Regions from separate parts of the Streptomyces sp. NPDC099050 genome, predicted to be linked through region 1. Evidence: predicted binding sites of a transcription regulator. Region 1 holds the regulator's gene; each other region holds the start of a gene.

Region 1 (9,845 bases):
CCACCTCCGAGGCCGGGCGGTGCCTGCACAACGAGCTGTACTGGCGCGGGGCCGACTGGTGGGGGGCCGGACCCGGAGCGCACTCGCACGTGGGCGGGGTGCGGTGGTGGAACGTGAAGCACCCGGGCGCGTATGCGGCGGCGCTGGCGGAGGGGCGGTCGCCCGGGGCCGGGCGGGAGCTCCTCTCGGAGGAGGACCGGCGGGTGGAGCGGATCCTGCTGGAGCTGCGGCTCGTGGACGGGGTGCCGCTGTCGCTGCTCGCGCCGGCGGGTCTCACCGCCTCGCGGCGCGCCCTGGCCGACGGTCTCCTCGAAGCGGGCCCGTACGCGGCCGGGCGGGCCGTTCTGACGCTGCGTGGACGCCTTCTGGCCGACGCGGTGGTCCGCGACCTGGTCGACTAGCCCCGTCCGGGGTGGGGGAGCCCTGCGGGGCCTTCCCCGACCCGCCCTTCCACCGTTCCCCGGGCTCCACCCGGACCCCCCTTGCCGCGTGCGGCGCCGTTGCCGGGGGCCAGCCCCCGGACCCCCGCGCCTCAAACGCCGGCGGGGCTGGAGGGTGCCGTCACGTGGTCGATCAAGTGCTCCACCGCGCCCAGCAGGGTCGGCTCCAGGTCCTTGTACGAGGTCACGCGCGACAGGATGTGCTGCCAGGTGGCCCCGGTGTTCTCCGGCCAGCCCAGGGCGCGGCAGATGCCCGTCTTCCAGTCCTGGCCGGGCGGGATGACCGGCCAGGCGCGGATGCCGAGGGCGGAGGGCTTCACCGCCTGCCAGACGTCCACGTACGGGTGGCCCACGATCAGGACGTGCGGGGAGGTCACCGCGGCGGCGATGCGGGACTCCTTGGAGCCCGGGACCAGGTGGTCGACCAGGATGCCCAGCCGGGCGTCGGCCGCGGGGGCGAAGTCGGCCACGACGGAGGGGAGGTCGTCGATGCCCTCCAGGTACTCCACCACGACGCCCTCGATCCGCAGGTCGTCGCCCCAGACCCGTTCGACGAGTTCGGCGTCGTGGCGGCCCTCCACGTAGATCCGGCCCGCCCGGGCCACCCGCGCCCGGGCTCCGGGCACGGCGAGGGAGCCCGAGGCGGTACGGGCCGGGGCGGCCGGCCCCCGGGCCGGGCGGGTCAGGGTCACCACGGCGCCGTCCAGGAGGAAGCCGCGGGGCTCGAGGGGGAACGCGCGGCGCTTGCCGAAGCGGTCCTCCAGGGTCACCGTGCCCGCCTCGCAGGCCACCACCGCGCCGCAGAAGTCCGTACCCGCCACTTCGACCACCAGGTCCGGATCGGCCGGCACCTCGGGGACGGGCTTGGGGCGCTTCCACTGCGGGGTTAGGTCGGGGGAGTACTCGCGCATCCGGCCGAGGGTAGGAGAGCGGGTCCCCTCACGAGTCCGACACGCCGAAACGCGCCGCCAGTGTGTCGCGTTGGGCACGCACGAAGGCCGCCTCGACCACCGCTCCGTGACCCGGTACGTACAGAGCGTCGTCCCCGCCCAGGGCGAGGAGCCGGTCCAGTGCGGCGGGCCACTGCCGGGGCGCCGCGTCCGGGCCCGCCTGCGGCTCCCCCGACTCCTCGACGAGGTCGCCGCAGAAGACCACCTCGCGCTCGCCGGGGACGAAGGCGGCCAGATCGTGCCGGGTGTGCCCCGGGCCCACGTTCGCCAGGAGGACCTGTACCCCGCCCAGGTCGAGGTTCCACTCGCCCGACACCAGGTGCCGGGGGAGCACCAGCAGGTCCGCCGCCTCGGCCGCCTCCGTCTCCGCGAGGCCGTGCCGGACCGCGTCGGCCCGCAGCTCCTCCCGGCTCGCGGAGAGCAGGGCGTCCAGCCCGACCGGGCCGTAGACCTCCGCCCCGGCGAAGGCCGCCCCGCCCAACACGTGGTCGAAATGTCCGTGTGTGAATGCGAGATGGGTCACGCGCCGCCCCGCCAGCCGCTCCGCCTCGGCGCGCACCAGCGCGCCTTCCCGCAGGGAGGACCCGGGGTCGATCAGAAGGGCCGAATCCTCGCCCACCACCAGTCCCACGGTGCAATCCCACACCGGCAGGCGCTTGCGGCCGGCCCGTTCGGTGAGCCGTTCCCAGCCCGCCTCTTCCCAACGCACGTCCATGCCGCGACGCTACCTTGGCGGGCCGCCCTTGCTAGGGGTGTACCACCCCGCCGTACACTGACCGGGGGATCTCTGGCACTCGAACGCCCGGAGTGCCAGCAGGCAGAGCCTGCCGAAGCCGCGAACGACGGAAACGATGGAGGTGTGCGCGATGCTCAGCGAACGCAGACTCGAAGTGCTGCGCGCCATCGTCCAGGACTACGTCGGGACGGAGGAGCCGGTCGGCTCCAAGGCGCTCACCGAGCGGCACCGGCTCGGCGTCTCGCCCGCGACCGTGCGCAACGACATGGCCGTGCTGGAGGACGAGGGCTACATCGCGCAGCCCCACACCAGCGCCGGCCGGATCCCCACCGACAAGGGCTACCGCCTCTTCGTCGACAAGCTGGCGGGGGTCAAACCGCTGTCGACGCCCGAGCGCCGGGCCATCCAGAACTTCCTCGACGGGGCGGTCGACCTCGACGACGTCGTCGGCCGTACCGTGCGGCTGCTCGCGCAGCTGACCCGGCAGGTCGCCGTCGTCCAGTACCCCTCGCTCACCCGGTCCACCGTCCGGCACGTGGAACTGCTCTCGCTGGCCCCGGCCCGCCTGATGCTGGTCCTCATCACGGACACCGGCCGGGTCGAGCAGCGGCTCGTCGACTGCCAGACCCCCTTCGCGGACACCTCGCTCGCGGACCTGCGGGCGCGCCTCAACAGCCGTGTCGTCGGCCGCCGGTTCACGGACGTGCCGCCGCTGGTGAAGGACCTTCCGGAGTCCTTCGAGAGCGAGGACCGGGTGACGGTGAAGGCCGTCCTCGACACCCTCCTCGAAACGCTGGTCGAGGAGGCGGAGGAGCGGCTGATGATCGGCGGCACCGCCAACCTCACCCGCTTCGGACACGATTTTCCCCTGACGATCAGGCCGGTGCTCGAAGCGCTGGAGGAGCAGGTCGTGCTCCTCAAGCTGCTGGGCGAGGCCAGTGAGTCGGGAATGGCCGTAAAGATCGGGCATGAGAACGCCTACGAGGGACTGAACTCCACGTCCGTCGTCTCGGTCGGCTACGGTTCGGGCGGCGAAGCAGTCGCCAAACTCGGCGTGGTCGGACCGACCCGCATGGACTACCCCGGAACGATGGGAGCGGTACGCGCAGTGGCACGTTACGTCGGACAGATCCTGGCGGAGTCGTAAGTGGCCACGGACTACTACGCCGTTCTCGGCGTGCGCCGCGACGCATCGCAGGACGAGATCAAGAAGGCCTTCCGGCGGCTCGCACGCGAGCTGCACCCGGATGTGAACCCCGATCCCAAGACGCAAGAGCGTTTCAAGGAGATCAACGCCGCCTACGAGGTCCTCTCGGACCCGCAGAAGAAGCAGGTCTTCGACCTCGGCGGAGACCCCCTGTCCTCCTCGGGCGGCGGCGGGGCCGGCGGCTTCGGAGCGGGTGGCTTCGGCAACTTCTCCGACATCATGGACGCCTTCTTCGGCCAGTCCTCGCAGCGCGGACCGCGCTCGCGGACCCGCCGGGGCCAGGACGCCATGATCCGCCTCGACCTGGAACTGGACGAGGCCGCCTTCGGCACGACCAAGGACATCCAGGTCGACACGGCCGTCGTCTGCACCACCTGCTCCGGTGAGGGCGCCGCCCCCGGCACCTCGGCGCAGACCTGCGACATGTGCCGCGGCCGCGGTGAGGTCTCGCAGGTCACCCGGTCCTTCCTGGGCCAGGTCATGACCTCGCGCCCCTGCCCGCAGTGCCAGGGCTTCGGCACCGTGGTCCCGACCCCGTGCCCCGAGTGCGCGGGCGACGGCCGGGTCCGCTCCCGCCGCAGCCTCACCGTCAAGATCCCGGCCGGCGTCGAGAACGGCACCCGGATCCAGCTCGCGGGCGAGGGCGAGGTCGGCCCCGGCGGCGGCCCCGCCGGCGACCTGTACGTGGAGATCCACGAGCTGCCGCACCCGACCTTCCAGCGGCGCGGGGACGACCTGCACTGCACGGTCACCATCCCGATGACCGCGGCGGCCCTGGGCACCAAGTGCCCGCTGGAGACGCTGGACGGCCTGGAGGAGATCGACATCCGGCCCGGCACCGGGTCCGGGCAGGCGATCCCGCTGCACGGGCGCGGCGTCACCCACCTGCGCGGTGGCGGGCGCGGCGACCTGATCGTGCACGTCGAGGTCACCACCCCCGGCAAGCTGGACCCGGCGCAGGAGGACCTGCTGCGCCAGCTGGCCAAGCTGCGGGGCGAGGAGCGGCCGATGGGCCAGTTCGCGCCGGGTCAGCAAGGCCTGTTCAGCCGCCTGAAGGACGCCTTCAACGGGCGCTGAGCCGCGCGCGGAGCACCGTAAGGGCGGCGTCCCGGCGGTGTACGAGAACGCCTGCGAGCCCGGTCCGGGGATGCCCCGGACCGGGCTCGCGGCCTGCGCGGCGGCGGGGCGGCGGCGGTATTCGGGCACCCCGGTGAAGGGGACTATGCCAGGCGAATGCGGTGATTCGGTCCCGTGAGCGGGACATGGCACGATGCAGCTCATGTCCTCCGCACCGAACGGTCTCTTCGCGTACCCGATCGTGCAGGCGCCCATGGCGGGCGGCGCGTCCTGCCCGCCGCTCGCGGCCGCCGTGTGCGAAGCGGGCGGGCTGGGCTTCCTCGCCGGCGGGTACAAGACCGCCGACGGCATGTACCAGGAGATCAAGCGGCTGCGCGCGCTCACCCGCCGCCCCTTCGGCGTCAACCTCTTCCTGCCGCAGACCTCCCACGCGGACCCGGCCGCCCTGGAGGTCTACCGCGGGCACCTCGCCAGCGAGGCGTCCTGGTACGAGATCTCCCTCGCCGACGAGGACATCATCGGCACCAGCGACGACGGCTACGACGCCAAACTGGCCATTCTCATCGAAGACCCGGTACCCGTGGTCTCGTTCACCTTCGGCCTGCCCTCGCCCGCGGCCTTCACCTGCCTGCGCAAGGTCGGTACGTACACGATCGCCACCGTCACCTCCGTCGAGGAGGCCCGAGCCGCCCAGGCGGCCGGCGCCGACGCCGTGTGCGTCCAGGGCGTGGAGGCGGGCGGCCACCAGGGCACCCACCGCGACGACCCGCAGGGCGACGGCACCGCCGGAGTCGGTCTGCTCGCGCTCGTCGCGCAGGTGCGCGAGGCCGTGGCCCTGCCGATCATCGCGGCGGGCGGCCTGATGCGCGGCTCGCAGATCGCCGCGCTGCTCGCCGCGGGCGCGGAGGCCGCGCAGCTCGGCACGGCCTTCCTGGCCTGCCCGGAGTCCGGCGCGCACCCGCTGCACAAGAAGGCCCTGACCGACCCGCTGTTCGTCCGCACGGAGCTGACCCGGGCCTTCTCGGGGCGGCCGGCCCGCGGACTGGTCAACCGGTTCATGCGCGAGCACGGCCCGTACGCCCCCGCCGCGTACCCGCAGGTCCACCACCTGACCGCGCCGCTGCGCAAGGCCGCCGCCGCGGCCGGGGACCCGCAGGGCATGGCCCTGTGGGCGGGCCAGGGGCACCGGCTGGCGCGGGCCCTGCCGGCCGGGGAACTGGTGGAGGTGCTCGCGGCGGAACTCGGCGCGGCACAGGACGCGTTGAAGGCAATGCAGATGAGGAGTGCGTCATGACCGCCCCGGTGTTCGTGGTCGAAAAGGTTCCCGCGGGGCCGGAGTTCGTCCTGGACGGTTCCGAGGGCCGCCACGCGGTTTCCGTGAAGCGGCTGGCCCCCGGCGAGGCCCTCGTGCTGACCGACGGCCGGGGCGGCTGGGCCGAGGCCGTCGTGAAGGCCGCCGAGGGCAAGGACCGCCTCGTCGTCTCCGTGTCCGGGGTCTTCGAGGAGCCGGAGCCGGCCGTCCGGATCACCGTCGTCCAGGCACTGCCCAAGGGGGACCGGGGCGAGGTCGCCGTCGAGACCATGACGGAGACCGGCGTCGACGCGATCGTGCCCTGGCAGGCCTCGCGCTGCATCACCCAGTGGCGCGGCGACCGGGGCGCCAAATCCCTCGCGAAGTGGCGGGCCACCGCCCGGGAGTCCGGCAAGCAGTCCCGCCGGGTCCGCTTCCCCGAGGTCGCGGAGGCGCTGTCGACCAAGCAGGTGGCGGCGCTGCTGGCGGAGGCCGACCTCGCGGTGGTCCTGCACGAGGACCGGGACGCACCCTCGGGCGCGCTGGCCACCGCGGAACTGCCGGCCGCCGGCTCCGTCGTCCTGGTCGTCGGACCCGAGGGCGGGGTCTCCCCGGACGAGCTCGCCGCCTTCGCCGCGGCCGGGGCGCACCCGTACCGGCTGGGCCCCTCGGTGCTGCGCACCTCCACGGCGGGCACGGCAGCGGCGGCGGTGCTGCTGGCGCGGACGGGGCGCTGGTCGTGACGGCCTGTTGGTCGTGACGGCCCGCTGGTCGTGACGGCCTGTTGGTCGTGACGGCCCGCTGGTCGTGACGGCCTGTTGGTCGTGACGGCCCGCTGGTCGTGACGGCCTGTTGGGCCTGACGGGCCAGCGGCCCTGACGGGTCCGGTGGGCGGTGGGCGGTGGGCGGTGGTGGATACGATGCCGGAATCGATCACCCGTCACGAAGGGCTCAGCACATGGCCGGGGAACCGCAGGCCGACTGCCTGTTCTGTAAGATCGTCGCGGGAACCATCCCCGCCACGGTCGTCCGGGAGACGGACACGACCGTCGCCTTCCGCGACATCAACCCGCAGGCGCCCACCCACGTCCTCGTCATCCCGAAGGCGCACTACCCCGACGCCGCCTCCCTCGCGGCCGCGGAGCCCGGGATCGCCGCCGACGTCCTGACCGAGGCCGGCCGGGTCGCGGCGGACGAGGGGCTCGCCGACCGCGGCTACCGGCTCGTCTTCAACACCGGCGCCGGCGCCGGCCAGGTCGTCTTCCACGCCCACGCCCACGTCCTCGGCGGCCGTGGCTTCGAATGGCCCCCGGGATAACCGTGTCGGCACGAGAATTCGTGGTGCTGGGCACCGCCAGCCAGGTGCCCACCCGCCACCGCAACCACAACGGCTACCTGCTGCGCTGGGACGGCGAGGGCATCCTCTTCGATCCCGGCGAGGGCACCCAGCGCCAGATGCTCCGCGCCGGGGTGGCCGCGCACGACATCAACCGGATCTGCGTCACCCACTTCCACGGTGACCACAGCCTCGGTCTCGCCGGGGTCATCCAGCGGATCAACCTGGACCGGGTCCCGCACCCCGTCACCGCCCACTACCCGGCCTCCGGGCAGAAGTTCTTCGACCGGCTGCGGTACGCCACGGCCTACCGCGAGACGGTCCAACTCGCGGAGGAGCCGGTGGCCGGGGACGGGGTCCTGGCGCGCGGGGACGCGTACACCCTGGACGCCGTACGGCTCTCGCACCCGGTGGAGTCCTTCGGCTACCGGGTCACCGAGCCCGACGGGCGCCGGATGCGGCCCGAACTGCTCGCGCTCCACGGCATCAAGGGGCCGGACGTGGGGCGGATCCAGCGCGAGGGCAGACTCGGCGGAGTCACGCTCGACGAGGTCAGCGAGGCGCGCGCCGGACAGCGGTTCGCCTTCGTCATGGACACCCGGCTCTGCGAGGGCGTCGAGGAGCTCGCGGCGGGCTGCGACATGCTGGTCATCGAGTCGACCTTCCTCGACGAGGACGTCCGACTGGCCACCGACCACGGGCACCTCACCGCCGGACAGGCCGCCCGGGTGGCCCGGGACGGCGGCGTGCGGCACCTCGTGCTGACGCACTTCTCGCAGCGCTACACCGACCCGTCGGAGTTCGAACGGCAGGCCCGCGCGGCCGGGTTCGAGGGCGAGCTGACGATCGCCGCGGACCTCGTACGGGTACCCGTGCCGAAGCGGGCCGGGTAGCGGGTGCTCCCGGTGCGGACCGGGGGCCCGCCTGTGCGGGACCTTCCGGTCTCGCCGACTCCTTGTCCCGGCAACCCCGTTGCGGGGACTCCTGGGGCGCGGAGGGGGCCCTGCGGGGCTGTCCCCTACCCGCCCTTCGCCCGTTCCCCGGGGCTGCGCCCCGGACCCCCTGGGGCTCCGCCCCCGTGAACGGCGCCGCACGTGGCAGGGGTCCGGGCGGAGCCCGGGGAACGGTGGAAGGGCGGGTGGGGGACCTCGCCCCGCAGGGCTGCCCCGTAGGGGCCCCGCCAGGGCCCACCCGGCCGGCGGCAGCCCCGGCGGCGGCCTAGACCCCGGTGCGGATGCGCCTGCGGGGGCGTTCGCGGCCGCGGCGGGTCGCCGCGGGGGAGGGCAGCAGCACCCGGAGCGGCGGCAGGCGCAGCGGGCGGGGGCGGAGCTGGGGGAGTTCCACGACCTCCAGCTCCTGTGCGCCGACCCGCGGCACCGATCCGGCCGGCGTCCCGGCTCCGGCGGCGAGCACGGCCGCCGGGGCCCCGCCGCGCCGGCGCACCGAGCCCGGGGTCAGCGGGCGGCCGCCGACGTGCAGGGCGACTCCGGCCATCGGCCCGGCCACCGCCAGCAGCAGGAGCCCGAGGACCAGGCCCATGCCGGGGAATCCCGCCGCCTCGGCGAGCAGGCTCCCGGTGACGGGTCCGCAGGCCACGCCCAGCGAGGACGCGGAACCGACCAGGACGGCCCAGCGCCCGCGCGGGTCGAGGGCGGCGGCGAGGCCGATGGCGTAGGAGAGCACGACGGGGTAGACCGCGTTCCACAGGATCTCCCCGGCGGCGAAGGCGCCCAGGTCCCGTGCCTGCGAGGCGAGCACCACGCAGCAGGCGATGACCACGGTGCCCACGCCCACCGGGACCGCCCGCCCGAGCCGGGACCCGAGCAGGGAGGCGCCGGTGACCCCGAGCAGCCCGGCGCCGAGCGCGGCCGCGAAGACGATGCCGAGGGTGACCTCGGACAGGCCCGCCTGCTGCGCCCCGATGCGGCCGCTGACGCCCCACAGGGCGTTCTGGGCCAGCGACCACAGCATCAGGGCCCCGGCGAGCACCACCCCGGCGCGCGGGTACGGGAGCGGCCCGGAGGCCCGTACGGCCGGGTCGGTGCGGTCGGTGCGGTCGGTGCGGTCGGTGGGGTCGGTGGGGGAGGCGAGGGCCGTGGCGTCCGCGGTCTCCGTGCGGTCGGCCCCGGGCAGACGGCCCGTCGCCGGCCAGCACACCAGCGCGACCAGGGCGATCGCAGCGAACGGCAGCCCGTGCCCGCCGCCGAGCCGGGGCAGGATCAGGTACAGGGCCCCGGCCGTGGCCGACACCGACAGCAGCCCCAGCGCGGAGGTCCGGTGCGGGTCGCGCTGCGCCGCGATCCCGGAGGCGGCCACGGCGGTGGCCGTGCCCGAGCCGAAGCCGCCGAGGACGGCGCCCGCGATGACGAGGGGCAGTTGCGCGGTGGCGGCGGCCGTGCCGTACCCGAGGACGGCGAGCAGCAGCCCGAGCCGGGCCGGCGGGCGCGGCCCGAGGCGCGGGATGCGGGAGGCGAGGGTGAATCCGGCGGCGGCCGAGCCGAGCAGCAGGACCGAGCCGATCAGTCCGGCCTGCGCGGGGCTCAGCGGGAGGTGCGCGTCGAGCCGGCCGACGATGGTCGGCAGCAGGTACGGGGCGACGTAACCAGAGGTGAAGAGCGCGACGAGCGGCCAGGCGGCGGGCGGCGCGGGGGTGCGGTCGGGCACGGGTGTTCCAGGATGTGCGGGTGGAGCGTGAGATTCCGCAAGACCGCGGGGCTCATATCTATCAAAATGCCCGATCCTGCGAGAAGGGCGTTCGGGCGGTGATCTGCGTCACACTGTATTCCGGGTCGGCCCGGGAGGGAGGGC
Region 2 (9,845 bases), on a different contig from region 1:
AGGGACTTCGCCCCGCACAGCGGCGCGGTCAGGTGCGCAGGGCGTCCAGCTGGGACGTGAACCACTGGGCAGGCGGGAGCGCCGTCGCCGCCGCGGCCAGGCGCTTCGTGCGGTCCGCGCGCTCCGCCGCCGGCATGGAGAGGGCGGCGTGCAGGGCCTGCGCCGTCGCCGTGACGTCGTACGGGTTCACCGTCAGCGCGTCCGCGCCCAGCTCCTCGTACGCCCCCGCCCCGGTGGACAGCACCAGCACGCACCCCGCCTCCGAGACCACCGGGATCTCCTTCGCGACGAGGTTCATGCCGTCCCGTACGGGATTGACCAGCGCCACGTCCGCCAGCCGGTACGCCGCCAGGGACCGCGCGAAGTCGTCCTCGACGGAGACCAGCACCGGCCGCCAGTCGGCCGTGCCGAACTCCGCGTTGATCTCCGCCGCCAGCTCCCGCACCGACTCCGTGTACTCCCGGTAGACGGTCAGGTCCTGCCGGGACGGATAGGCGGAGGCCAGGTGTACCACCCGTTCCCGCCACTCGGGGTGCGTGACCAGCAGTTCCCGGTACGCCAGCAGTCCCCGCAGGATGTTCTTCGACAGCTCGGTCCGGTCCACCCGGACGATCGTCCTCAGCCCGCCGACCTCCGCCCGCAGCGCCGCCAGCTTGTCGTCCACCTCCGGCCGGTGCGCGAGCGCGCGCAGCTCGTCCCCGTCCACGCCGAGGGGGTACGGGGTGACGTGCGTGAACCGGGCTTCCCCGTGCCAGTTCCCGTCCGTTGTCCTCCTGCGGTGCCGCACGCCACGCTCGGGACCGGTCGGAATCGATCCCTGCGCGAGCCCGCGCACGTCGTCCGCCATCGCGCCGCTGATGAAGTTGTCCGCCCACTCCCGGGTGTGGAACCCCAGCCGGTCGGCCCCGAGCATCCCCCACAGCAACTGGCTCCGGATGTCCTCCGGGAGCATCCCCAGGAACTCCGGCGAGGCCCACGGCGTGTGCGTGAAGTGCCCGATCCGCAGGTCCGGGCGGAGCTCCCGGAGCATTCCGGGGGCCAGGGCCAGGTGGTAGTCCTGGATCAGGACGGTCGCGCCCTCGGCGGCCTCCTCCGCGAGGGCCGCCGCGAAGGCCTCGTTGTACGTGACGTACGAGGCCCAGCGCCGCCGGAACTCCGCGTCGAAGACCGGCTCGCGCGGGATCTCGTACAGGTGGTGGTGGAGGAACCACAGCACCGAGTTCGCGATGCCGTTGTACGCGCCGTCGTAGACGGCCGGGTCGACCGGCAGCATCCGTACGCCCGGCTCGGAGACCCCCCGCCGCACCGCCTCCCGGTCCGCGTCCGACAGCGCCGCGCAGATCCACAGCGCGTCCGGCTGCTCCGCGAGGGCGGCGGAGAGCCCGGAGACGAGGCCGCCCCCGCCGCGGCGGGCACTGAGCGTGCGGTCCGGGGCGAGGGCGTAGGAGAGGGGGCCGCGATTCGCGGCGACGAGCACCTGGGAAGCCATGCGGCGAACCTAGCCCGCCTCGCCTCCGGTCAAACGTCAGTGCCTGCGTGTGCGCCCGACCGAGAGGAAGACCACACCGCCGAGTGCCGTGAGCGTGGCGGCCGTGCTCATCAGCCAGGGCTGAATCGGGCGTTACGCCACGCGACGGTGCGCGTACTCCTCGATGTCCCGCATCGGCGGCCGCTCCTCGGTGTCCACGGCGTAGGTGTGCGGTACGAACCCCTGCGGGCCCCGCTCGAACTGCGTCAGCTCGGGGCGTACGAGATGGCCGCGCGAAAGCCGGACCTGCGCCGTGCGGTAGATCGCCGCGGCCATCCGGCCCAGGGCCTGGCCGTCCTGGTGCCTGTGCAGCCGTACGCCCACGTCCACCTGGGCCAGCGCGTCCAGCCCGGCCGTGTGCAGCGCGTCCACCAGCAGGCCCAGCTCGACCCCGTAGCCCACCGGGAACGGCAGCCGTTCGAGGAGCTCGCGGCGTACGGCGTACTCGCCGCCGAGCGGCTGGACGAAACCGGCCAGCTGCGGCCAGTGCAGGTTGAGCAGGGGCCGGGCCACCAGCTCCGTGACCCGGCCGCCCTGGCCGTGGGCCTTGGCGGAGGCCGGGTCGCCGAAGTCCGCGGCGCCGAAGTCCGCGGCGCGGAAGTCCGAGGCGCCGAGCTCCGGGCCGCCGAGCTCCGGGCCCAGGGGGCGGTCGTACATCGCCTTGACGAACCGCACGTCCGGCTCGGTCAGCAGCGGGCCGACGATCCCCGAGACGAAGGCGGACGAGAAATCGCGCAGGTCTGCGTCCACGAAGCAGACGATGTCCCCGGTGGTGGCCAGCAGCGAGCGCCACAGCACCTCGCCCTTGCCGGGCAGCGCCGGGATCCGCGGCAGGACCTCGTCGCGGTGCACCACCCGGGCCCCGGCCTTGGCCGCGACCTCCCCGGTGCGGTCGGTGGAGCCCGAGTCGATCACGACGAGTTCGTCCACCAGGGGCACCGGCAGCCCCTCGATCAGATCGCGCCGGATCACCTCGACGATCGCGCCGACCGTCGCCTCCTCGTTCAGCGCCGGCAACACCACGCTCACCGTGGTCCCCGCTGCCCGCTTGGCGGAAAGCAGCTGGCCGAGCGGTCGGTCGGCGGCGGACCAGGAGCGGTCTGCCAACCAGCGCTCCACCTCTTCCAGCACCTTCAGCACTCCCTGTTCATCACTGGGTTCATCACTGGGTCCGTCACTGGGTTCGTCACGGCGTTCATCATGGGGTCCATCGCGGGTTTGGACCGAAATGTGATCCATCTCGCGGTTCGGACGGCTGTCTCAACCCCCCGGGCCTTCGGTTACAGTCTTGAACAACGCGATGGCCCACCGCATGCCGGGGGCCCCGCGCACAAACGCACCGGCGCGCCACAGAGCGCGTCTGCCGGTGCCATACCGCTCATCCAGAGGGGCAGAGGGACACGGCCCGTTGAAGCCCCGGCAACCCTCCAGTCGGTTCTCGCGATCGCGCATTCCAGCGCCGCCAGCGAGGTCCCCGGCTAGGGAAGGTGCCAATTCCGTCTCATGGCGAAGTGCGCCATGGGGAAGATGAGGAGAAAGGGCCTCGCCATCATGGCTGCACAGTCTGTCGCAACCTCTGCCGAAACCGTTGAAAGCAATACTGTCGTCGAAGCCGGCACCGTCGGTGCCTCCGTCGACCTCGGTCCCGCCACCGGCCTTTCCTGTCGTGAGTGCGGTACCCGCTTCGAGCTCGGCCCGATCTTCGCCTGCGCCGAGTGCTTCGGACCGCTCGAAGTCGCCTACGAGCTGCCCCTGGGCGACCCGGAAGCCCTGCGCGCCGCCATCGAGGCCGGCCCGAACAACATCTGGCGCTACGCGCCGCTGCTGCCCGTCCCGGCGGACGTGGCCTCCAAGCCGAGCCTGAACCCCGGCTTCACCAAGCTCGTGGACGCGGCCAACCTGGCCAAGGAGCTCGGCTTCACCGGCAAGCTGTACGTCAAGGACGACTCCGGCAACCCGACGCACTCCTTCAAGGACCGCGTCGTGGCCATCGCCGTCGAGGCCGCCCGCGCCTTCGGCTTCACCACCCTCTCCTGCTCCTCCACCGGCAACCTGGCCGGCGCCGTCGGCGCCGCGGCCGCCCGCGCCGGCTTCCGCTCCTGTGTGTTCATCCCGCACGACCTGGAGCAGGGCAAGGTCGTCATGGCCGGTGTCTACGGTGGCGACCTGGTCGGCATCGAGGGCAACTATGACGACGTCAACCGCTTCTGCTCCGAGCTCATCGGCGACCCGCTGGGCGAGGGCTGGGGCTTCGTCAACGTCAACCTGCGCCCGTACTACGGCGAGGGTTCCAAGACCCTGGCGTACGAGATCTGCGAGCAGCTCGGCTGGCAGCTGCCCGACCAGATCGTCATCCCGATCGCGTCCGGCTCGCAGCTCACGAAGATCGACAAGGGTCTCCAGGAGCTGATCAAGCTCGGCCTCGTCGAGGACAAGCCGTACAAGATCTTCGGCGCCCAGGCCGAGGGCTGCTCCCCCGTCTCGACCGCCTTCAAGGCCGGTCACGAGGTGGTCCGCCCGCAGAAGCCGAACACCATCGCCAAGTCGCTGGCCATCGGCAACCCGGCGGACGGCCCGTACGTCCTGGACATCGCGCGCCGCACCGGCGGGTTCGTCGAGGACGTCAACGACGAGCAGGTCGTCGAGGCCATCAAGATCCTCGCGCAGACCGAGGGCATCTTCGCCGAGACCGCGGGCGGCGTGACCGTCGGCGTGACGAAGAAGCTCGTCGAGAACGGGCAGCTCGACCCCACGCTGACCACCGTGATCCTGAACACCGGTGACGGCCTCAAGACCCTGGAGGCGGTGGCCGCCGACAGTGGCCAGACCGCCACGATCCGCCCGAGCCTGGACGCGTTCCGCGCCGCCAACCTCGCCTGATTCCTCCTCCCTGCACACCGGAAAGGCAGTAGCGCCATGAGCGTCAACGTCCGCATCCCCACCATCCTGCGCACCTACACCGGCGGCCAGGCCGAGGTCTCCGCCGAGGGCGCGACCCTCGAAGAGGTCATCCAGTCCCTGGAGGCGAGCCACCCCGGCATCGCCGCGCGCGTCCTGGACGACCAGGGCAAGCTGCGCCGCTTCGTCAACGTCTACGTCAACGACGACGACGTGCGCTTCGAGGGCGGGCTGCAGACGTCCACGCCGGACGGCGCCGGCATCTCGATCATCCCCGCCGTCGCGGGCGGCTGCTGAGCCTTCGCGGCACCTCGCGGCACTTCGCGGCACCTCGTAGGGCCTGGCAGGACCTCGTAGAAACTGAATTGCCCCCTCCGTTAAGAAACGGAGGGGGCAATTCTGCTGGATTGGGCGCGGTAGAGTTGGGGAAGTCCCCTCCGCTGTTCTTGCCCGCCGCATATGAACGGGTCGCGTGAGGGTTGACATTGAGTCAACATGCAAGTGCGCTATGGGTCCTTGGCGTGGTTTGTCCGGCCCGAGTTGCCCTGGAATATTCCGGGTTTTCACCCTATTTCAATCTTTTGCCGTGTCCAGATTTCTCGTCGGAATGACCTGTTGCAGACAGCAGCGGTGCGGATACATTCAGCCCCGGTCGAGGCGTTCCGGCGCAAGTTCTGACCCGGGACCGCGAAGTGCGGTCCTGCGCAAGGGCCAGTAATAGGGGAGTTAGGCATGGCTCAGGGCACCGTCAAGTGGTTCAACGCGGAGAAGGGCTACGGCTTCATCGCGGTCGACGGTGGTGCGGATGTGTTCGTCCACTACAGCGCCATCCAGATGGACGGGTACCGCACCCTTGAAGAGGGTCAGCGGGTCGAGTTCGAGATCTCGCAGGGCCAGAAGGGTCCGCAGGCGGACATGGTCAAGCTCGCCGCCGGCTAGTCCGACCGCGATCGGCCACCTACACGTCCGCGGTCACGCACAGCGGCCGCGCACGACGGCACAACGGCATATGTACGAGGGGCCCACATCCTGGACACGGGATGCGGGCCCCTCGTGCGTGGCGGTCCCGGAGCCCTTGCGGCGTCCGGGTGTTCATCCCGGGTTGCGCGAAGCCGCTTGCACTCGGGGTGGTCGAGTGCTAATCATTGGCGTTAGCACTCTCCGGGTGAGAGTGCTACTAAACGAGGACCGGGTCAGTGAGGCCCGCAGGGTCCGGCGGGAAGAAACCGCCGGGCACGCAGGCCGTCCGTCGCGGGCGCGGGCGCGGTCCGGGAGCAATCCACCGCTGTCCGGGAGGACCACTTCAGATGGCCAAGATCATTGCGTTCAACGAGGAGGCCCGGCGCGGTCTCGAGCGAGGCATGAACCAGCTCGCCGACGCCGTCAAGGTCACCCTTGGCCCCAAGGGTCGCAACGTCGTCCTTGAGAAGAAGTGGGGCGCCCCCACGATCACCAACGATGGTGTCTCCATCGCCAAGGAGATCGAGCTCGAGGACCCGTACGAGAAGATCGGCGCAGAGCTGGTCAAGGAAGTCGCCAAGAAGACGGACGACGTCGCCGGCGACGGTACGACCACCGCCACCGTTCTCGCCCAGGCGCTCGTCCGCGAGGGCCTGCGCAACGTGGCCGCCGGTGCGAACCCGATGGCCCTCAAGCGCGGTATCGAGAAGGCCGTCGAGGCCGTCTCCGCCGCCCTGCTGGCGCAGGCCAAGGACGTCGAGACCAAGGAGCAGATCGCTTCTACGGCCTCCATCTCCGCCGCCGACACCCAGATCGGCGAGCTCATCGCCGAGGCCATGGACAAGGTCGGCAAGGAAGGCGTCATCACGGTCGAGGAGTCGCAGACCTTCGGCCTGGAGCTCGAGCTCACCGAGGGCATGCGCTTCGACAAGGGCTACATCTCGGCGTACTTCGCCACCGACATGGAGCGCATGGAGTCGTCCCTCGACGACCCGTACATCCTGATCGTCAACTCCAAGATCGGCTCGGTCAAGGACCTGCTGCCGCTCCTGGAGAAGGTCATGCAGTCCGGCAAGCCGCTGCTGATCATCGCCGAGGACGTCGAGGGCGAGGCGCTCTCCACCCTCGTCGTCAACAAGATCCGCGGCACCTTCAAGTCCGTCGCCGTCAAGGCTCCGGGCTTCGGTGACCGTCGCAAGGCCATGCTCGGCGACATCGCCATCCTCACGGGCGGCACGGTCATCTCCGAGGAGGTCGGCCTCAAGCTCGAGAACGCCGGTCTCGACCTGCTCGGCCGCGCCCGCAAGGTCGTCATCACCAAGGACGAGACCACCATCGTCGACGGCTCCGGTGACAGCGACCAGGTCCAGGGTCGCGTCAACCAGATCCGCGCCGAGATCGAGAACTCCGACTCGGACTACGACCGCGAGAAGCTGCAGGAGCGCCTGGCGAAGCTCGCCGGCGGTGTCGCGGTCATCAAGGCCGGCGCCGCGACCGAGGTGGAGCTCAAGGAGCGCAAGCACCGCATCGAGGACGCCGTTCGCAACGCGAAGGCGGCCGTCGAAGAGGGCATCGTCGCCGGTGGCGGCGTGGCCCTGCTGCAGGCCTCCTCGGTCTTCGACAAGCTGGAGCTCACCGGCGACGAGGCGACCGGCGCCAACGCCGTCAAGCTCGCGCTGGAGGCCCCGCTCAAGCAGATCGCCGTCAACGGTGGTCTCGAGGGTGGCGTCGTCGTGGAGAAGGTCCGCAACCTGCAGATCGGTTGGGGCCTGAACGCCGCGACCGGCGAGTACGTGGACATGATCGCCGAGGGCATCATCGACCCGGCGAAGGTCACCCGCTCCGCGCTGCAGAACGCGGCGTCGATCGCGGCCCTCTTCCTCACCACCGAGGCCGTCATCGCCGACAAGCCCGAGAAGGCCGGCGCGGCTGCCGGCGGCGGCATGCCGGGCGGCGACATGGACTTCTGATCCACCCCCGGGCTCCGGCCCGAAGGTAGATCGGCTGTTCGCATCACGTATCGAGGGCGGCACCCCCAGCTGGGGGTGCCGCCCTCGGGCGTTTCAGAACGCGGAGGTGTCGACGGTGCAGTCGAAGGGCTCGGGGACGTGCAGGTCCTCGCCGAAGGACACCGTCTGACGGAAGCGGTAGCCGTGCGGCGAGGGGTCGGAGAAGCAGGTGATCTCCTTCTCCTGCATGTCGACGACCAGGTACACGGGGACCAGTCGGCCGTACACCTCCAGTTTTTCGTTCCAGTCCGCGTCCTTGGTGGACACGGAAGTGAACTCGGCGACCAGAGACAGGGCCGCACTGTCCGCGTGACGGCCCTCCTCATCGAAGGCAGCCTCGTCTGCGACGAACAGGTCGGGTGCGTAGGCTCGCTCTGCGGCGGGGAACCGGAAGAGAATGGGTGAGGTCTCGGTGATGTACCCCTCGGGGGCATGGACCTTGAGCTGCTCACGAAGCGCACGCATGCTGCGCAGGTAGCGCAGCGTGGAGAACGGCGACACGACGATCTTCCCCCGGATGAGCTCGGCCTTGAAGCCGACTGGTGTGTCCATCTCCGCGACCGTGTGCAGGAGACTCTCGAATGACGGTGGATACGTCGTCTCTATGGGTGTGGCCCGGTCGATCATGATCGTCACCGTTGTCCTCCGCGTGGCGTGGCGTGCCGTGTACTGGGCGTGAGCCTGGTTCCAGGCTAGCGGCGGGTGGGCGGTCGCGCCCGGGTGCCGAGACGGGGCACCACCGATCGGGGGGCTTTGGTTGACTGATGGCATGAGCGATCTCTTCGTGAAGATCTGCGGTCTGAAGACCGCCCGTGACGTCGAGGCGGCCGTTGCCGCTGGGGCGGATGCCGTCGGCTTCGTCTTCGCGCCCGGGAGCCCGCGTACGGTCGACGCGGCCATCGCGCGGGAGCTGGCGGCCGGCGTTCCGGACGGGGTGCTCACCGTGGGGGTGTTCCGGGGGCAGTCCGTCGCCGAGGTGCGGCGGTTCGCCGAGGAGAGCGGCGTACGGGGCGTGCAGCTGCACGGCGAGGAGGGCCCGGAGGACTTCGCGACGCTGCGCGCCGAGGGCCGCACCCTGCTGCGGGCGACGGCGCACCACGTGGAGCGCTGCGGGGAGTACGGCGAGGACCTGCTCCTGATCGACGCCCCGGACCCAGGCTCCGGCAAGCCGTGGAACTGGGGCTCGGCGGAGTTCACGGCCCCCGCGGGCCGCTGGCTGCTGGCGGGCGGGCTGACCCCGGCCAACGTGGCGCGGGCCCTCGCGGTCACGGGCGCCTGGGGCGTGGACGTCTCCAGCGGCGTGGAGAGCGAGCGCGGCGTGAAGTCCCCGGACCTCATCCGCGCCTTCATCACGGCGGCCCGCGCGGCGGGGCCCGGCCGGGGCTGACGGACCCGGAGCGGAGGGACCCGGAGCGGAGGGACCCGGAGCGGAGGGGAAGGGGGCGAAGGGACCCGGAGCGGAGGGGAAGGGGGCGAAGGGCGCGAGACGCGGGTCTTCGGACCCTTCGGCGGCGGACGTAGGTCCCTGTCCGCGGGCCTTCCGCCCCGGGGAGACTTCGCATCATGGACACTCTGGATTCGGTGATCGTCAACATCAACGATCATCTCTGGACCTACCTGCTGATTCCGCTGGTGGTCGGTGCGGGCCTGCACTTCACGGTCCGCTCCCGGGGTGTGCAGCTGCGCCTGCTTCCCGAGATGTTCCGGGTGGTGAAGGAGAAGACCCCGCCGCGCGCCGACGGCCGCAAGCAGGTCTCGTCCTTCGGCGCCTTCACGATCTCGGCCGCCGCGCGCGTCGGGACGGGCAACATCGTCGGCGGCGCCTTCGGCTTCCGCGAGCTGGCGGCCGGCGGCATCGGCGCGGCGATCCAGCAGGGCATCCGGCGCGGCATGTTCTCCAACGAGGCGGGCCTGGGCTCGGCCCCGAACGCGGGCGCCGCCGCCGAGGTCTCGCACCCGGTCAAGCAGGGCCTCGTACAGTCCCTGGGCGTCTTCTTCGACACCCTCCTCGTGTGCACGATGACGGCCTTCATCGTCCTGGTCACCAACCCGGAGCTGTCGGGCCGCCAGGGCGCGGACCTGACGCAGACCGCGCTGAGCGACACGCTGGGCGGGTGGGCCGGCCACTTCCTGACCGTGGTGGTCTTCATGCTCGCCTTCAGCAGCATGATCGGGAACTACCACTACGGCGAGACCAACATCCAGTTCATCACCCGCAAGCGGTGGGTCCTGCCGGGGTACCGGGTGCTCGTCCTGTCGGCGGTCGTCCTGGGCTCGCTCGGCTCGGTGTCGGTCGTCTGGAACCTGGCGGACGTGTTCATGGGCCTCATGGCGCTGATCAACCTCGCCGCGATCATCCCGCTGTCGGCCATCGCCTTCCGGCTCCTGGACGACTACCTCGCCCAGCGCCGGGCGGGCCTGGAGCCGGTCTTCACCCGGGACCGCATGCC
Region 3 (9,845 bases), on a different contig from region 1:
GTTCGCGGCCGGCCAGGCCCCGCGCGAGTTCTACTACAAGCTCGGCGAGCTGGGCATCTTCGGCATCAACGTCCCCGAGGAGTTCGGCGGCGCCGGCCTGGACACCCACAAGTTCGAGGCCGTCCTCTACGAAGAGACCTCCCGCGCGGGCGTCAACTTCGGCGGCTCCGGCGTGCACGTCCTGCTCGCCCTCCCCTACATCAAGATGCTGGCGGGCGACGAGCAGAAGAAGCGCTTCCTGCCCAAGTTCGTCTCCGGCGAGGAGATGTGGGCCCTGGCGATGACCGAGCCGGGCACCGGCTCCGACGTCGCGGGCATGAAGACCACCGCGAAGCTCTCCGAGGACGGCACCCACTACGTCCTCAACGGCTCCAAGACCTTCATCACCGGCGGCGTGCACGCCGACCGCGTGATCGTCTGCGCCCGCACCTCCGCCCCCAGCGAGGACGACCGCCGCTTCGGCATCTCCCTCTTCGCCGTGGACACCAAGTCCGAGGGCTACTCGATCGGCCGCAAGCTCGACAAGCTCGGCCTGCGCACCTCCGACACCGCCGAGCTGGCGTTCGTCGACGTGAAGGTCCCGGTCGAGGACCTGCTCGGCGAGGAGAACAAGGGCTTCTACTACCTCGGCGCCAACCTGCCGTCCGAGCGCTGGGGCATCGCCTTCGGCGCGTACGCGCAGTCCAAGGCCGCCGTCCGGTTCGCCCAGCAGTACGTCACCGACCGCACCGTCTTCGGCAAGCCGGTCGCGCACTTCCAGAACACCAAGTTCGAACTGGCCGCCTGCCAGGCCGAGGTGGACGCCGCCGAGGCCGTCGCCGACCGCGCCCTGGAGGCCCTGGACGCCGGTGAGCTCACCGCCGCCGAGGCCGCTTCCGCGAAGCTGTTCTGCACCGAGGTCGCGCACCGCGTCATCGACAAGTGCCTCCAGCTGCACGGCGGCTACGGCTACATGAACGAGTACCCGATCGCCCGCCTGTACGCCGACAACCGCGTGAACCGCATCTACGGCGGCACCAGCGAGGTCATGAAGTCCATCATCGCCAAGTCGATGGGCCTGTAAGGCATCTAGCCTTCCCCCATGAACGAGGCCCTCACGACTCTCCTCGATCTGCTCGACCTCGAGCAGATCGAGGAGAACATCTTCCGCGGTACCAGTCGTTCCGCGCTGGTACCGCGGGTCTTCGGCGGCCAGGTCGCCGCCCAGGCGCTGGTCGCCGCGGGCCGGACCGTCCCCGCGGACCGCACCGCGCACTCGCTCCACTCGTACTTCCTGCGCGCCGGTGACCCCGGCGCGCCCATCGTGTACTCGGTGGACCGGATCCGCGACGGACGCTCCTTCACCACGCGCCGCGTCGTCGCCGTCCAGCACGGCCAGCCGATCTTCCACCTCTCCGCGTCCTTCCAGACGTACGAGGAGGGCCTCGACCACCAGGCCGCGATGCCCGACGCCCCCGATCCGGAGACCCTCCCGACGGCCGCGGAATCGCTCCCGCTCTTCCGCGGGGTCTTCCGCGACCCGGGCACCGTGGAACGCCTGATCGAGGCGCGCGGCGCGGTCGACCTGCGGTACGCGACGGTCCCGCCCTGGGGCAGCGTCGGCGAACCGGTCGAACCGCGCTCGCAGGTGTGGTTCCGCACCTCCGACAAGCTGGAGAGCGACGACGCGCTCCTGCACACCTGCCTGGCCACCTACGTCTCCGACATGACCCTGCTCGACTCGGTGCTGCTCGCGCACGGGAAGGGCGGATGGGCGGTCGGCGACGTGGTCGGCGCATCGCTCGACCACGCGATGTGGTTCCACCGGCCGTTCCGCGCCGACGAATGGCTGCTCTACGACCAGGAGTCGCCCTCGGCGGCGGCCGGCCGGGGCCTCGGCCAGGCCAGGATCTGGACCCAGGACGGCAGGCTCGCCGTGACGGTCATTCAGGAGGGCGTGGTGCGCGTCCCGCGCGCGTAGTACGGCCGTCCGACGTAACGTCACACCATGACCAGCAGCGATGCGATGGTGGACGGAAACGGAACCGACGGCCAGGCCGAGAACGAGAGCATCGGCACGGTCATCGTCGCCGTGGTCACCAACCTCGGCATCGCCGCGGCCAAGGCCGTGGGCGGCATCCTGAGCGGATCCAGCGCCATGCTCTCCGAGGCGGCGCACTCGGTGGCCGACACGGTGACCGAGGTGATGCTCCTGACCGCGCTGAAGCGGAGCGCGAAGCCGGCGGACGAGGCGCACCCACTGGGCTACGGGCCGGAGCGCTACATCTGGGCACTCCTCGCCTCGGTCGCCACCTTCGTCGGCGGCGCGGTGTTCGCCGTCTACGACGGCATCCACACCCTCCTCCACGGCGAGGACCCCGGAAACCCGACCCTCTCCTACATCATCCTGGCCGTCGCCGCCGCCCTGGAGGGATACTCCCTCCTGGTCGCCTGGCGGCAGGTCAAGAGCGAGGCGGCGCGGATGCGGGCGCCGCTGGGGCTGTACGTGAAACACACCCCGGACACGGCGGTGAAGGCTGTCCTCCTGGAGAACGTAGCCGCGCTGATCGGCCTGGCACTGGCGGCGGGCGGCCTGCTGGGAGCACAGCTCACGGGCTCGGGCGTGTACGACGGGGTCGCCTCGCTCCTCATCGGACTGCTGCTGGTGTGGGTGGCGTGGGAGCTGGGGCGCTCGAACGCGCAGTACCTGATCGGGCGGCCGCTGCCGGAGGGGATGCGGGCGCAGGTACGGGAGGAGCTCCTGTCGGTGCTGCACATCGAGGCCGTGCTGGAGCTGACCACGCTGGTGCAGGGGCCGTCGGAGGTGCTGATCGCGGCGAAGATCGACTTCCACGATCTGGCGTCTGCCGCGCAGGTGGAGGCGGCCTGCGAGATCGCCGAAACGCAGCTCCGCGACCGCTTCCCGGCGATCCGCCGCGTCTACCTGGACCCCACCCCCAGTCCTTCCTGACTCCGGCCTCGCACGGCTGCGCGGCGGCGCCCCGGGGGTTCCCGGGGCGCCGCCGTTGCTGGGTGACCTCCTGGGCTCACTTGCCCAGCTTCGCCTTGAGGTCCTTCTTGACCTGGTTCTTCACCACCTGCTTGTCGACCTTGTTCAGGTTCCCACCCGTACCGGTACCGTCGCCGCCCACGGCGGTGGCGTCACCGCTATTGATGGCATCGGCACTGGAGTCCCCACCCCGGGCATCTCCCGTAGTGATCGTGCACTTGCCCTTACAGCTGCCGACACCACTGTCGGCGTTGCCACCCTGCGAGGTCCCGCCGACGGTCGTGTTCTCGGCATTGGCGTCGCCACCCGTACCGATGCCATCCGCACTGTCGTCCTGAAGGAAGGACACCGCGTGCTGCGGAGCGGGGGCCGCCATCGCCGTGGCGGGAAGGGCTATGCCACCACCCAGCAGGGCGACGGAAGCGGAAGCAAGGACAAGGCGGCGGGTCGAAAGAATCTTGAACATGGCCGTTCTCCATTCGGAAAATCAAGAGAGGGAATTCGGGGTGACTTCCTGCCCTCTGGCTCTTCCGGCGTTTCCCGGTGAGGGCGTACTCCAAATAAACCCTCGGCCGGGATCCGCGTCACGCCACTCGCATTCGGGGCTTGACGCACCTGCCCGATCACGCTATGTCGCGTTCCAGCCCGGTGCGCGGATGCGGCTGGGTGGGCCCTGCGGGGCGGAGTTCCCCTACCCGCCCTTCCACCGTTCCCAGGCCTCCGCCCTGACCCGGTCCTCAAACGCCGGACCGGCTGAAGAGCAGGGGTCCCGGGCTGCGCCCGGACCCCTGGGGCTCCGCCCCAGACCCCGGTCCTCAAACGCCGGACGGCTGAAAGGGCGGGGTCGGTGGGGGCTGCGTGCCGGGGTCGGGGACGGGGGCGGGGTGGGGTGTTGGCCGGGACGTAAAGCGTGATTTGTGGCGCCCTACTCGGCATCACTGTCGAAGCAGAGGACAGGGCGCCTAAATCATGCAGTCCAGGCCGACACCCCACCCCCCCCCCCGCCCCCCCCCCCCCCCCCCCCCCCCCCCCCCCCCCCCCCCCCCCCCCCCCCCACCCGCAGCCAGCCCCCACCCAGGCCACCCCCAGCCCCGCCGGCGCTTGAGGCGCAGGGGCCCGGGGACCGGTCCCCGGCAACGGCGCCGCAGGATTCGGGGGCCGGGGGCGCCCCCGAGAACCCGGGAACGGGCCCCGCGCAGGCGGCCAAGGCTGCGAAACCAGCGGCGCGTATTGGCACTCCGCTTGACCGAGTGCTAATCCCCGGAATAGTCTCGCGTCTGGCACTCGCCCCTGGTGAGTGCCAACACGGCGACAGACGGATCCGGCACCCGCGACGACGGATCGACCTGGTCGCCACCTCAGACAATTAACCCCGGATCTCCGAAGCGGAAGGTCAGATCGTGACGACCACCAGCTCCAAGGTTGCCATCAAGCCGCTCGAGGACCGCATTGTGGTCCAGCCGCTCGACGCCGAGCAGACCACGGCCTCTGGCCTGGTCATCCCGGACACCGCGAAGGAGAAGCCCCAGGAGGGCGTCGTCCTCGCCGTGGGTCCGGGTCGCTTCGAGGACGGCCAGCGTCTCCCGCTGGACGTCACCGTCGGCGACGTCGTCCTGTACTCCAAGTACGGCGGCACCGAAGTGAAGTACAACGGCGAGGAGTACCTCGTCCTCTCGGCCCGCGACGTGCTCGCGATCGTCGAGAAGTAATCACTTCTCCAGTTTTGCTTTGAGCTACGCCCCTGGTCACCCCTGCTGATGCCGGGCGGCGAGGGGCGTAGTTCGTGTCTGACAGGCGGTCGCGGTGAGCGGCCGGGGATAGCAACGAGAGGGCTGAACCGCTCCCATGCCGAAGATTCTCAAGTTTGACGAGGACGCCCGTCGCGCCCTTGAGCGTGGCGTCAACAAGCTCGCCGACACCGTCAAGGTGACGATCGGTCCCAAGGGCCGCAACGTCGTCATCGACAAGAAGTTCGGCGCTCCCACCATCACGAACGACGGCGTCACCATCGCGCGTGAGGTCGAGCTCGACGACCCGTACGAGAACCTTGGCGCGCAGCTCGTCAAGGAGGTCGCGACCAAGACCAACGACGTCGCGGGTGACGGCACCACCACCGCCACCGTCCTGGCGCAGGCGCTGGTCCGCGAGGGTCTGCGCAACGTTGCCGCGGGTGCTTCCCCGGCCGCCCTGAAGAAGGGCATCGACGCCGCGGTCAAGGCCGTGTCCGAGGAGCTCCTCGCGACCGCCCGCCCGATCGAGGACAAGTCCGACATCGCCGCCGTGGCCGCGCTCTCCGCGCAGGACCAGCAGGTCGGCGACCTCATCGCCGAGGCGATGGACAAGGTCGGCAAGGACGGTGTCATCACCGTCGAGGAGTCCAACGCCTTCGGCCTGGAGCTCGAGTTCACCGAGGGCATGGCCTTCGACAAGGGCTACCTGTCCCCGTACATGGTCTCCGACCAGGAGCGTATGGAGGCCATCCTCGATGACCCGTACATCCTGATCAACCAGGGCAAGATCTCCTCCATCCAGGACCTCCTGCCGCTGCTCGAGAAGGTCATCCAGGCCGGCGCCTCCAAGCCGCTCCTGATCATCGCCGAGGACGTCGAGGGCGAGGCGCTCTCCACCCTCGTCGTCAACAAGATCCGTGGCACCTTCAACGCCGTCGCCGTCAAGGCGCCCGGCTTCGGTGACCGCCGCAAGGCGATGCTCCAGGACATGGCCACCCTCACCGGTGCCACCGTCATCGCCGAGGAGGTCGGCCTCAAGCTCGACCAGGCCGGTCTGGACGTACTGGGCTCCGCCCGCCGCGTCACGATCTCCAAGGACAGCACCACCATCGTCGACGGTGGCGGCTCCTCCGAAGAGGTCCTCGGCCGCGTCAACCAGATCAAGGCCGAGATCGAGTCGACCGACTCGGACTGGGACCGCGAGAAGCTGCAGGAGCGCCTGGCGAAGCTCGCCGGCGGCGTCTGCGTCATCAAGGTCGGCGCCGCCACCGAGGTGGAGCTCAAGGAGAAGAAGCACCGTCTCGAGGACGCCATCTCGGCGACCCGCGCCGCGGTCGAGGAGGGCATCGTCTCCGGCGGTGGCTCCGCTCTCGTCCACGCCGTGAAGGTGCTGGAAGGCAACCTCGGCCTGTCGGGCGACGAGGCCACCGGTGTCGCGGTCGTGCGCCGCGCCGCCGTCGAGCCGCTGCGCTGGATCGCCGAGAACGCCGGCCTCGAGGGCTACGTCATCACCGCGAAGGTCGCCGAGCTCGAAAAGGGCCAGGGCTTCAACGCCGCCACGGGCGAGTACGGCGACCTGGTCAAGGCCGGCGTCATCGACCCGGTCAAGGTCACCCGCTCCGCGCTGGAGAACGCCGCTTCCATCGCGTCGCTGCTGCTCACGACCGAGACCCTGGTCGTCGAGAAGCCGGCCGACGACGAGGGCGACGCCGGTCACGGCCACGGTGGCCACGGCCACAGCCACTGACCTCGTCAGCAAGCACGGCAAAGCCCCGGTCACCGCTGCCAAGCGGCGGTGACCGGGGCTTTCCCGTCTGCTGTCCGGTGCTGCGCTGTCCAGTGCTGTGCTGTCCGGTGCTATCCGGGCATCATGCCCATCTGGCGCATCAGGCCCGGTGCGTCGTAGTACCACCAGTCCTCGGCGATCTGACCGTTCTCGATCCGGCAGGTCGTACAGCCCGACATGGTGAATTCCCTGCCGGTCGGCGCGACCCCCATGAACTCGCCCTTGTGGGTGCCCTCCCAGTCCCACAGGGTGGTGACGCAGTCGCCTTCGGCGATCTGCCGCGTCATGTCCATGCTCATCTCGAAGGCGCCCCGCCACATGCCGACGGTCTTGCGGATGCCCTCGCGGCCGTTGCCCTCGCCGGCGCTCTCCATGATGTCGTGGGTGACGTAGTCCGCCGCGATGCACTCCTCGACGACGTCGAAGTTGCCCTTGCCCAAGACCTCTTCGAAGAAGCGGTTCACGACGAGCTTGTTGAGGTACTCGTCGCGGACCACGTCGAGGTTCATGAACTTCGGCATGCCCTCGCAGAGCGCCACCATCTCCTGGAACATCCGGTCGGTTTCCGGGAGTTGAGAGTTCCTCATGGCCTCTTCGTACGAGGGGAATTCGACGAGGTCCACATAGTGGGTCCTGGAGTCGCGGTCCCTGCCGATGAGGGTGTGGGTGACCGTGCGCTTGCCGGCGGTCTGCTCGGCATAGCGGTCGATGAGACTGTTCATCTCGTCGAAGCGCTTGGTCTCGTAATCGATCACTTGTACGAATGTCATCGCGTCGCCTCCCGCGCTGGATGGGACACATCCAGTCTAGGGAGATTTCACCCATATGCCGCGTTTACCCACAGGTCACCACGGGACCGGTGGATGCGGTCACTGGGGCCCGTACTTGCGCCCCGTACGCGAGGACATCCCGCCCAGCAGCCCCCGCGGGGTCAGCTTCACCACGCCCATCAGCGCCTTGTACCGCGGATCCGGGATCGACACCGTCTTGCCCCGCGCCAGATCGGCCAGCGCCGCGGCCACCAGCTTGTCGGCGTCCAGCCACATCCAGCCGGGGATGTTGTCCGTCCCCATGCCCGCCCGCTCGTGGAACTCGGTGCGCACGAAGCCCGGGCACAGCGCCATCATCCGTACGCCCGACCCGGTCAGGTCCTTGGCCGCGCCCTGGGTGAACTGCACGACCCAGGCCTTGCTCGCCCCGTACGTGCCGCGCGGCAGGAAGGCGGCCACCGAGGCCACGTTGATCACGCCGCCGCGCCCGCGCGAGCGCATCGGCTCCACGGCCGCCGAGGTCAGCCGCAGCACGGCCTCGATGTGGACCTTCAGCATGGTCAGCTCGTCGGCCATGGACACTTCGAGGTAGCGGCCCTTGTTGCCGAAGCCCGCGTTGTTCACCAGCAGGTCCACCGGGTGCTTGCGGTCGGCGAGGCGCTCCTCGACCGCCGTGATGCCCTCCTCGGTGGAGAGGTCGGCGGCCAGCACCTCGGCCTCGATGCCGTGCCGGTCGTGCAGCTCGGTGGCCTGCTCGCCGAGGCGCTTGGTGTCCCGCGCCACCAGGACGAGGTTGTGCCCCTGGGCGGCGAGCCGCCGGGCGAAGGCGGCGCCGATGCCCGCCGTGGATCCCGTAATCAACGCAGTCGTCATAGGCGCAACCTAGTCGCCCCGGTTCCCGTACTTCTCCACGTGGGCCAGCGCCTTGTCCCGAGCCTCCGGCTCCAGCGCCTCGCCCGCCGCCAGCGTGCGCGGCAGGAGCTCCCGCTCGGTGGTGAAGGCGCGGAACCAGAACTCCACCGTCACCTCGTGGTCCGGGCGGTGCACGACCTCGACGGTGTCCCCGGGGGAGACCGAGCCTTCCCGCAGGACCCGCAGGTAGGCGCCCGGCCGGGCCTCCCGGGTGAACCGCTTGACCCAGGCCCTCTCGCCGAGCATCCCCTGGAAGGTCCGGCACGGGATGCGGGCCGAGGCCACCTCCAGGAGCAGGTCGGGGCCGACCCGCCAGCGCTCGCCGAGCAGTGCGCCGTTCACGTCGAGGCCGGCGGTGGTGAAGTTCTCGCCGAAGATCCCGCCGGACAGTTCGCGGCCGAGCTCCCGCTCCCACCAGTCCAGGTCCTCGCGGGCGTACGCGTACACGGCCTGGTGGTCACCACCGTGATGGCGCAGATGGCAGACGTCGTCCCCTTCGACGCCGCTCGCGCCGACGCCCTTGGGGCCCGGCGCGAAGACCCGTACGGGGCCGGGCGCGGGGATCTTGCCGTGACCGGTCAGCCCGCCCGGGGCATCGGTGTGGTCGACGGCCGTCGCGCGGCCGAGGTTCACGGAGATCAGATGCATGGCACCACGCTAGCCGATCACCTAAAAGGCGAAGGGGGATTATTCGCATCGGGATCAAAGCACCCCTTATGCTCGAAGGGTGATCGAGGCACGTCATCTCCGAGTTCTGCGCGCTGTCGCCGGAACCGGGTCCTTCTCCGCCGCCGCCCGCGAGCTCGGCTGCACCCAGCCGGCCGTCTCCCAGCAGATGAAGGCGCTGGAGCAGTCCGCCGGCACCCCCCTGCTGATCCGCACCGGGCGCGAGATGCGCCTCACCCAGGCCGGTGAGGCGCTGGTCCGGCACGCCGCCGGGATCCTCGCCGGGCTGACGGCCGCGGAGGAGGAGGTGGCGGCCATCGCCGGGCTGCGCGCCGGGCGGGTCCGGCTGGTCTCCTTCCCCAGCGGCAGTTCCACGCTGGTGCCGACCGCACTGGCGGCCATGCGCGCCGAGCATCCGGGGACCCGGATCTCGCTGGTGGAGGCGGAGCCGCCGCGCTCGGTGGAGATGCTGCGCGAGGGCGACTGCGACCTCGCGCTGGCCTTCCGCTACGGCGGGGCCTCCGGGTCGGCGGCCGAGTGGGAGGACCTGGTGGTCCGGCCGCTGCTGACCGACCGGCTCGTCGGACTGGTTCCCGAAGGGCACCGGCTGGCGGGTGCGGAGCGGGTGGGCATGGCGGAGCTGGCCGACGAGCCCTGGATCGCGGGCTGTCCGCGCTGCCGCCGCCATCTGGTGGAGGTGTGCGAGGCGGCCGGTTTCACCCCGCGCATCGACTTCGCCACCGACGACTACCCGGCCGTGGTCGGCCTGGTCGGGGCCGGGCTCGGGGTCGCGGTGCTGCCGGAGCTCGCGGTGGAGTCCGTACGGGCCAAGGGCGTGAGCACCCTCGTCGTGGAACCGGCCGTCGAGCGGGAGGTCGTTGCCCTGACCCTGCCCGACCTGGCCAGGGTCCCGGCGGTGGCCGCGACCCTGGTTCAGCTGGAGCGGGCCGCCCGGCGCTGACCGCCGGACGGCCCGGGCGCCGAGGGGCCGG

Evidence for each region. Region 1 encodes HrcA, which represses chaperone genes, less so after heat shock. Its sites were predicted from a motif close to TTNGCACTCNGNNNNNCNGAGTGCNAA; they were not measured.
Region 2: groL (chaperonin GroEL) is a predicted target of HrcA. The motif match lies at 5,542-5,568, and genes of this name have one in related genera.
Region 3: groES (co-chaperone GroES) is a predicted target of HrcA. The motif match lies at 4,220-4,246, and genes of this name have one in related genera.

The regions. Positions count from the first base shown of each region.
Region 1 is NZ_JBIWAE010000008.1:159,245-169,089, forward strand. Features, by position in the region: gene hemW (radical SAM family heme chaperone HemW) at 1-401, shown strand, start outside; gene ACIQV3_RS16100 (DUF3097 domain-containing protein) at 533-1,351, opposite strand; gene ACIQV3_RS16105 (MBL fold metallo-hydrolase) at 1,380-2,105, opposite strand; gene hrcA (heat-inducible transcriptional repressor HrcA) at 2,257-3,273, shown strand; gene dnaJ (molecular chaperone DnaJ) at 3,274-4,410, shown strand; gene ACIQV3_RS16120 (nitronate monooxygenase) at 4,613-5,704, shown strand; gene ACIQV3_RS16125 (16S rRNA (uracil(1498)-N(3))-methyltransferase) at 5,701-6,444, shown strand; gene ACIQV3_RS16130 (histidine triad nucleotide-binding protein) at 6,660-7,019, shown strand; gene ACIQV3_RS16135 (ribonuclease Z) at 7,022-7,930, shown strand; gene ACIQV3_RS16140 (MFS transporter) at 8,256-9,701, opposite strand.
Region 2 is NZ_JBIWAE010000020.1:107,835-117,679, forward strand. Features, by position in the region: gene ACIQV3_RS29480 (trehalose-6-phosphate synthase) at 29-1,489, opposite strand; gene ACIQV3_RS29485 (glucosyl-3-phosphoglycerate synthase) at 1,622-2,659, opposite strand; SAM riboswitch class I at 2,904-3,062, shown strand; gene thrC (threonine synthase) at 3,080-4,408, shown strand; gene ACIQV3_RS29495 (ubiquitin-like small modifier protein 1) at 4,445-4,723, shown strand; gene ACIQV3_RS29500 (cold-shock protein) at 5,159-5,365, shown strand; gene groL (chaperonin GroEL) at 5,734-7,356, shown strand; gene ACIQV3_RS29510 (Uma2 family endonuclease) at 7,450-7,947, opposite strand; gene ACIQV3_RS29515 (phosphoribosylanthranilate isomerase) at 8,165-8,782, shown strand; gene ACIQV3_RS29520 (alanine/glycine:cation symporter family protein) at 8,959-9,845, shown strand, end outside.
Region 3 is NZ_JBIWAE010000027.1:64,576-74,420, forward strand. Features, by position in the region: gene ACIQV3_RS33785 (acyl-CoA dehydrogenase family protein) at 1-1,063, shown strand, start outside; gene ACIQV3_RS33790 (acyl-CoA thioesterase) at 1,082-1,960, shown strand; gene ACIQV3_RS33795 (cation diffusion facilitator family transporter) at 1,988-2,950, shown strand; gene ACIQV3_RS33800 (hypothetical protein) at 3,027-3,455, opposite strand; gene groES (co-chaperone GroES) at 4,390-4,698, shown strand; gene groL (chaperonin GroEL) at 4,835-6,466, shown strand; gene ACIQV3_RS33815 (ester cyclase) at 6,577-7,275, opposite strand; gene ACIQV3_RS33820 (SDR family oxidoreductase) at 7,375-8,148, opposite strand; gene ACIQV3_RS33825 (MOSC domain-containing protein) at 8,158-8,835, opposite strand; gene ACIQV3_RS33830 (LysR family transcriptional regulator) at 8,915-9,814, shown strand.